2 regions of the Streptomyces sp. SLBN-118 genome follow, and region 1 is predicted to be linked to the other one. Evidence: riboswitches for the same ligand, from Rfam matches in the RefSeq annotation. Region 1 holds a riboswitch; the other holds the start of a gene.
What was found. A riboswitch is a leader RNA that binds a small molecule or an ion and turns the genes downstream of it on or off. The one in region 1 is predicted to bind cobalamin.
Positions count from the first base shown of each region.

Region 1 (4,057 bases):
GGGTGGCGGGGTTCGGCGTCCGCGGTGCGGGCCGACCGTAGGGTGCGGGATCCGGGCCCCTTACGGGCTCGACTCCTCGGCGTCGGCGGCAATGAGGCGTCCGCGTTGAGTACCCGGTCTTGGCCGCCAATCGCCTGCGGGGACGACCCTTCACGGCCCCTTCCCCTGCCGTGGGGCTGCGTGCGCGGGGGTTCGCCCGCGAGACCCACTACCGGCAGCAACCACCAACGCCCCCTGGCAGACGTCCACCACGAACCCGGGTGCGAGCCCGGCCGCAGGCCGGGGGTCGTCGTCATCGCCTTCGGCGACGGGACTGCCACACCGCCGCCGCTCCCAGCGCTGCCACCGCCGCGATGCCCGCGACGACGCCGACCGACGGGCCGCCATCGTCCTTGCCGCCCGCCGAAGGCTTCGGTGATGCGGACGACTTCGGCTCGGACGGTGCGACCTGTTCGCCGCAGCCCGTCTTCGGGTAGCCCGAGATCGCGCACAGCAGCGCCTCGCTGTTGTAGCGCAGCGGCTTCGCCACCGACGCCAGCGCTTCCGCGCTCGTCGCGTCCTTCGGCACCTGCGCGCACGCCACCCTCAGCGTGTGCGGCGTCTCACCCGACGGGGCGTCCGCCGGGGTGCCGGAGTCGATGACGAGGGCGATCCGCTTGGCGTCCGCCTTCGCGGGCGTACCGGCGCAGATCGCCGCGAAGTCGGGCGCCCTGCGCGGCCGTGCCGAGTCCGCGCCGTCCTCGCTCACCGAGAAGCGGAAGCCGTTCACCGCGCCGTCCTCGGGCCGAGCCGTGGCCGGGCCCTCGGTGGCGTAGGTCCAGGTGTCGCCACTGCTCTGCCAGAACGACCAGTAGCGGTACCCGGCCGCCTGCGCCGGCCCCGCGCCCAGCACTGTCAGCGCGGCGCCGAGCGCGAGGACCAGGGAGAGAAGTCGCGTACGCATCAGCGCTGCTGGTTCTTCCGGCGGCCGCTGATCAGGATGCCGACGCCTATGCTCGCGACGAAGAAGACGCCGACGATCCACCAGGCAGACATGTCGGAGTCGGAGTCGGCGGCGGGGGCCTTCGTCTCGGCCACCGCGGCCTTCTGAGGCGCGGGGCCCGTCGCGTTCAGGCCCGCCACCAGGTCCGTACCCCCGAAGGTCTTCGGGTCCCCACCGGCCGCGTGAGCCGCGAAGATCAGCTGTGCGTACGCCGCCGGACCCGCGCCCTTCGCCCACGCCGCGGAGTTCTTTTCCAGCCACTGAAGCGGCTGCTTCGCCTGGTCGCCCAGGCCCTGCGCGCTGAGCGCCACGACCGCGTCCGCCGTGTTCCCGAAGTCCGGCTTCTCGGCAGGGTCCTCGGAGCCCGGCATCGGGGGAGTGTTGAGGTGGCCGGTCTTGGCGAGCGCGTTCGCCAGGTAGGCCGCGCCGTTGTGCGCGGCACCCTCGACCGTCGTCGACGACGTCTCGCAGACCGTCCCCTTCGCGTCCCTCGCGCCTGCGGTGGCGACGAACGTCATGCCGTGCGCCCCGAGGACCGCCGCCGCGGTCGAGTCCGCGACGATTCCCGGCTGCTTCGGCTGGTAGACGAACGCGCCGCCGTTCTTCCCGCCGCACGGCTGCGCGAACGTCAGCAGCGCGTCGTACGGGGTCTTGCCACCCTTCGACTTCACCCCTTCCGGCTTCTCGCCCGCCGCCGCCAGTGCGCCGATCACGATCGACGTGGAGTTCGCGTCGCTGGCCCCGCCGGGGTTGTAGCTCCAGCCGCCGTCCGCGTTCTGTACGGACTTCAGCCAGCCCACCGACTTCTTCACGGCGGCGTCCTGCCCGCCGAGCGCCGCGAGAGCCTGCACCGCGGCCGCGGTGGCGTTGGAGTCCAGCGGCAGCTTGGCGTCGCACGGCTTGGCCGTGTCCGCGCGGTACGAGGGGAAGGCCCCGCCGTCGCACTGCTGTCCGGTCAGCCAGTCGACCGCCTTCGCCGCGGGCCGCACGCCCACGGTGTCCTGCGCGAGCAGGGCGAGCGACTGCCGCCAGACGCCGTCATAGGTCGGGTCGCCGGTGCCGTACAGACCCGAGGGGACCGGGGGCGTCGGCGTCGGCGCCGCGACGGCAGCGGGGGCAGCGGCCACGCAGAGTACGGCGGATGCGGCGAGCGCGGCTGCGCTGCGGCGAACGGTCATGGCGGGCGGTGCCTCTCCACTGGGGAGCCGGGCACAGGCGCGCTCGGGCACCGGGGCTCCGGCTCCGTATTCCTCGACGGTGCCGGCCACCGGCGGGCTGCCGGTGGCGCGAGCCGGTCACACGTGTGTACGGGGCATTCCGACTCACCGCCTGCGACGGCGGCTCACGGTTGCGGGTCAGTGCCGGATTTGCACCGGCTTTCCCCCGTACGGGTGTGATGACGACGCGCTCACTGTACCCGGCGGTCACCAGCACCCGACGGGGCGCATCCCCCGGCGCACGGCCGCGCGGAAAGGTCCGCGGCGCGCGGCTGCCTGGTGCGACGACCCCGGTCAGACCGCCACGTACGAGGTGGGGGCACCGGCCGTCCGCACCTCGGCCCGTCCCAGCTTCACCAGCCTGCGCAGATGCGCCTCCGCCTCCGAGACCGCGATGTTCCGCGACCCGTACGGAATCCGGTCCCAGGGCCGATTCCACTCCATGCGCTCGGCGACCTGCCACGGGGTGAGCGGCTCGGCGAGCAGCGCGAGCAACCCGGCCAGACGCTCCTCGTGGTGGGCGAGCAATTCCCGTACGCGGGAGGCCGCGTCGGGGAAGGCGTACTGGTGCGCCGGGAGCACTTCGGCAGGGGCGAGGCGCCCGATGCGTTCCAGCGAGTCGAGATAGTCACCGAGCGGGTCGGCGACGGTGGCGTCGTCCGGGTCCTCGTACAGGCCGATGTGCGGGGTGATCTCGGGCAGCAGATGGTCGCCGGAGAACAGCCTGCCGTTCCCGGGCCGGTTCGCGGGATGGTCCTCCTCCAGGTGCAGGCAGACGTGTCCGGGCGTGTGCCCCGGCGTCCAGATCGCGCGTAGCCGTCGCCCCGCCAGATCGAGCAGCTCACCGGGCACGATCTCCCGGTCGGGCAGGGCGGCCCGCAGTCCGGGCAGCGTACGCATCCGCCCCGACGCGCGGGCCTCGCGCAGCGGGCGGGTGTGCTCGTCGGGCGCACCGGCTCTGGTGAGCTTGTCGGTCAAGTAGTCGAGCCAGACCTCGGGTTCGGCCTCGCGGATCCGCCGCACGACGGCACTGTCGGCGGCATGCATCGCGACCCAGGCCCCGGACGCCTCACGCACCTGCCCGGACAGTCCGTGGTGGTCGGGATGGTGATGGGTGATGACGACGCCGTGAACATCACCGACGCCGACCCCGAGGGAGCCGAGCCCGGCGACGAGGGTGTCCCAGGAGGCGGGGTCGTCCCAGCCGGTGTCGATGAGGACGGGTCCGCGGTCGGTGTCGAGGAGGTGGACGAGGGTGTGGCCGAGGGGGTTGTCGGGGATGGGCACCTCGATGGACCAGACGCCACCGCCGTGGTCGATCACCGGAGTCATGAGGCTCTCATCTCTCGTCGGCGGCAGGGCCATTGCTCACTATAACTAGAACTGGTATCAGTTCTGAAACTGCGTCAGAAGCGTCGGCCCCCCGGGAGGCAGCAGCCATGACCGAGCTTGTCGAACACGGAAAGCTGTTCATCGGCGGGGAGTTGACCGATCCCATCGGCGGCGACGCCATCGAGGTCGTCTCGCCGCACACCGAGCAGGTCATCGGGCGTGTGCCCCACGCCTCCCGGGCGGATGTCGACCGTGCCGTGGCCGTCGCGCGGGAGGCGTTTGATCACGGGCCGTGGCCGCGCATGGCCCTGGAGGAGCGGATCGGCGTCGTGTCGCGGATCAAGGACGCCATCGCCGTACGGCACGAGGAGATCGCCCGGTCCATCAGCTCGCAGAACGGCTCCCCGTACTCCTGGAGCGTGCTCGCGCAGGCGCTCGGCGCGATGATGGTCTGGGACGCGGCCATCACCGTCGCGCGCGGTTACGAGCACGAGGAGCGGCGGGCCGGGGTGCTCGGGCCGATTCT
Region 1 covers NZ_VFNP01000002.1:2,138,459-2,142,515, reverse strand. The annotation lists gene FBY35_RS28415 (energy-coupling factor transporter transmembrane component T) at 1-92, opposite strand, end outside; gene FBY35_RS28410 (SCO2322 family protein) at 293-943, opposite strand; gene FBY35_RS28405 (prenyltransferase/squalene oxidase repeat-containing protein) at 943-2,160, opposite strand; cobalamin riboswitch at 2,272-2,406, opposite strand; gene FBY35_RS28400 (MBL fold metallo-hydrolase) at 2,494-3,531, opposite strand; gene FBY35_RS28395 (aldehyde dehydrogenase) at 3,639-4,057, shown strand, end outside.

Region 2 (4,057 bases), 560 kb from region 1:
CCATGTTCACGATGTCCGTACGCCGCAGATTGATCTCGGCAGGACTGCCCGCCCCCTCGCAGATCACAGCTTCATACGTGCCCCGCAGCTCCTCCAGGCACTCCACGACGGTCCCGAACAGAGCCTCCTGCCGCCCCCCGTGGTAGCCACGGGCGCTGAGTTCACCCACCGGCCTGCCCATCAGCACGACCTGACTCGAACGGTCGCTGCCGGGCTTGAGCAGCACCGGGTTCATCAGCGCGCTCGGCTCCACGCGCGCCGCCTGCGCCTGCATGGCCTGCGCCCGCCCGATCTCCGCGCCCTCACGCGTGACGAACGAGTTGAGCGACATGTTCTGCCCCTTGAAGGGTGCGACCTTCACCCCCTGCCGCACCAGCCAGCGGCAGATCCCCGCCGTCACGACGCTCTTTCCGGCGTCGGACGTGGTTCCCGCGACCAGCAGTCCGCCGCCCCTGCGCCCGCTCATCCCCGCCCCTTTCCCGCGCGCCGCGCGCGCAGCGCATGCCCCGCGAGGCGCCCGGCCGCGCAGGTGGCGAGTGTCAGCCAGCCGATGCGGCGCGAGAGCCGTACGGCGCGTTCGATGTCGCCGAACTGCACAGGGCGGCCGTCGCCGTTGAGTACGGGACGGTGCTCGACGCGTCCGCCGTAGGAGAGCGTTCCGCCGAGCCGTACCCCGAGCGCACCGGCGAAAGCCGCCTCCACGGGACCAGCGTTGGGGCTCGGGTGCTTCTTCGCGTCGTCCCGCCAGGCGCGGGCGGCCCCGCGCGCGTCCCCGCCCGCGAGCACCGCCAGCGCCGCGGTGAGCCTGGCGCCCGGCCAGCCCGCGACATCGTCGAGCCGTGCCGAGGCCCAGCCGAACCGCCGGTACCGGGGTGACTTGTGCCCGACCATCGCGTCCAGCGTGTTGACCGCCCGGAAGCCGACCAGGCCGGGCACGCCCGCGAGCGCTCCCCACACAAGCGCGCCCACCACGGCGTCGGAGGTGTTCTCGGCAACGGATTCGACGACGGCGCGCGCGATCTGCTGCTCGTTCAGGGCCTGCGGATCGCGCCCGCACAGATGCGGCAACCGCTCCCGGGCCACGTCCACGTCCCCGGCGGCCAGCGCGCCACCGATGGCCCGTGCCTCCCGGCCCAGGGACGTGCCGCCGACGACGGCCCAGGTGGTGGCGGCGGTCAGCGCGACCGACGCGGCCGAGCGGCCCCGCAGTCCACGGCTCAGCAGTGCGGCGGCAGCGGCAGCGCCTCCGGCGCACACCACGGTGTGCAGCGCGCCCCACCCCCGGTGGTCACGCCACAGCACACCCTCGACACCACCCGCGGCCCGCCCGAACGCGGCGACCGGATGCCCTCGGCGGGGATCGCCCAGAAGCAGGTCACCGGCCAGGCCGGCGGTGGCGCCGTACACGAATCGACGGTCGGCACGCATCGGTTCAGCCCGTCGTTCCGCCTCGCAGGAACCTCGTACTCACAGCAGGGACCGAACCGCAGCCGCGCATGGCGATATGTCCTCACTCAGGGTGTCCGCGCCCTGGTTCGACGTGACCGGCGGTGAGAGTTCCTGGCTTCCGGGGGAGTGCTCCCCCGTGACAGTGGCGGGACCGCGCCGGATTCGCACCGGCTTCCTCTTCTGCCGCCGTAGATGGCCCCGGCAGTCCACCACGCTGCGAGAAGGGCCGTCAACTGGCCTTTGACCTGCACGGGGAGAGTGTGTTGGGGCACACACGCGGGCCGGGTCACCCGATGGGGTGACCCGGCCCGGACCCGAGGTGTCTGAAGCGGCTGTCAGGTGACGATCAGGTAGATCCCGTACGCCACGGCTGCCGCGCAGAGCGCGAAGCACGCGTACGCCCCGGTGCGCGCCAGGACCGCGGAGCCGCCGCTCGCGGCCGCGGACTCCTGCCTGGTCAGGCCCACCACGCCCAGGGTGAACAGAGCCACCAGGGCGACGGTGGCGACCAGGCTCACGCCGAAGACGGAGCCGAGTGCTGCCCAGTCGATTTTCATGCTGTTCTGTCCTTACACCGTGGCCGGACGCGTCGGCTCGGAGCCGGAGGCGGGGGCCGGAGCCGGGATGGTCGTCTTCATGTCCTGCGCGGGCGTGCCCGCCGGCGGCGGGGCGACGGCCGCGATGGCCGCGGTCACGACGCCCGCGGGTTCGGCGTCCGTGTCATTGACGTTGGTGTGGTCGACCACCTGGCGGCGGGAGACGAACCAGATCGCGGCGCAGGCGCCGATCAGGAAGGCCGCGACGACCGCGACACCCCAGTCGCCCTGCTTGGTCACGAACTCCGAGCCCGCGGCGACCAGAGCGGCGGCGGGCAGCGTCAGGCCCCAGGCGACGAACATCCGGGTGGCGGTGGACCAGCGGACCACGCCGCCCTTGCGGCCCAGGCCCGCGCCCATCACGGCGCCGGAGCACGAGTGCGTCGTCGACAGCGAGAAGCCGAGGTTGGAGGAGGCGAGGATGACGCTGGCCGCACTTGTCTGGGCGGCGAAGCCCTGCTGCGGCTGAAGGTCGGTCAGGCCCTTGCCCATGGTGCGGATGATGCGCCAGCCGCCGAGGTAGGTGCCCATCGCGATCGCGAGACCGGCGGAGAGGATGACCCACATCGGAGGGTTGGAGCCGGGCGAGAGCACTCCGCCGGCGATGAGCGCCAGCGTGATGATGCCCATCGTCTTCTGGGCGTCGTTGGTGCCGTGGGCGAGGGAGACAAGGCCGGCCGAGGCGACCTGGCCGGCGCGGTAGCCCTTCGCGGTGGCCTTCTCGTCGGCGTTCTTGCCGATCTTGTACGTGAGCCGGGAAGCCAGGAAGGCGGCGATGCCGGCCACCAGGGGAGCGGCGATCGCGGGGATCAGGACCTTGGTGACGACGGTGCCGCCGTTGACGCCGCCGATGCCGACCGAGGCGACCGTGGCGCCGATGAGTCCGCCCATCAGGGCGTGCGAGGAACTGGACGGCAGACCTATCAGCCAGGTCACCAGGTTCCAGAGGATGGCGCCGACGAGCGCCGCGAAGATGACTTCCGGGGTGATGCCGGACTCGGTGACGATGCCGCTGGAGATCGTCTTGGCGACCTCGACGGACAGGAACGCACCGGCAAGATTGAGCACGGCGGACATGGCCACCGCCGTCTTGGGCTTCAGGGCGCCGGTCGAGATGGTCGTCGCCATCGCGTTGGCGGTGTCGTGGAAACCGTTTGTGAAATCGAACACGAGAGCTGTCACGATCACGATCGCTAGCAGCAGCGTGATGTGTTCCATCTACCCAGGCAATCTTTTGACGTCAGTGGCGCGATCAACGTAGTTAATCTGGGTGAACGGAAGATGAACTGAAACAGGCATCGCGGTGTTCTGAAGTGAGGATTGGCCACTCCGCTTGTCGGGAGTGGCCGCAGTACCGATGACATGCGGCTTTCGCGGTGATTCGCGTGATGTCCGTCACCCGCATGTCCTGTGGCACCGGGCCCCGGCCTGACAGGATCGCGGCATGACCGATGAAGTGCGGCAGGACGCGATCGAGCGGGCGTGGCAGGACCTCGTGGCCACGGCCCGCCGGACGGCCGCGGAGGGTCTCGTGGTGGGCACGTCGGGCAATGTCTCGGTACGGGTCGGCTCCCTCGTCCTGGTCACCCCGAGCGGAGTCCCGTACGACCGGCTCACCCCGCAGGACGCCGTCGCCGTCGACCTCGACGGCAACCAGGTCCTCGGCACCCTCGCCCCCACCAGCGAGCTGCCCCTGCACCTGGAGCTCTACCGCAACACCTCCGCGGGCGCCGTGGTCCACACCCACGCCGTACACGCCACCGCCGTCTCCACCCTCGTCCCCGAACTCCCGCCGATCCACTACATGGCGGGGGCCATGGGCGGTACCGTGCGCGTCGCGGCGTACGCCCTGTACGGAACCGGGGAACTGGCCCGGAACATGCTCAGCGCCCTGCGCGAACGCACCGCCTGCCTCCTGCAGAACCACGGAACCGTCGCCTACGCGGACTCCCTCGATCAGGCCTACGACCGGACGGCCCAGCTGGAGTGGATGTGCCGCCTCTGGCTGACCG
Region 2 covers NZ_VFNP01000002.1:1,577,784-1,581,840, reverse strand. The annotation lists gene FBY35_RS25860 (cobyric acid synthase) at 1-466, opposite strand, end outside; gene FBY35_RS25855 (cobalamin biosynthesis protein) at 463-1,428, opposite strand; cobalamin riboswitch at 1,534-1,676, opposite strand; gene FBY35_RS25850 (hypothetical protein) at 1,785-2,006, opposite strand; gene FBY35_RS25845 (inorganic phosphate transporter) at 2,019-3,263, opposite strand; gene FBY35_RS25840 (class II aldolase/adducin family protein) at 3,490-4,057, shown strand, end outside.
Region 2: another riboswitch for cobalamin. It lies ahead of FBY35_RS25855 (cobalamin biosynthesis protein); the one in region 1 lies ahead of FBY35_RS28405 (prenyltransferase/squalene oxidase repeat-containing protein).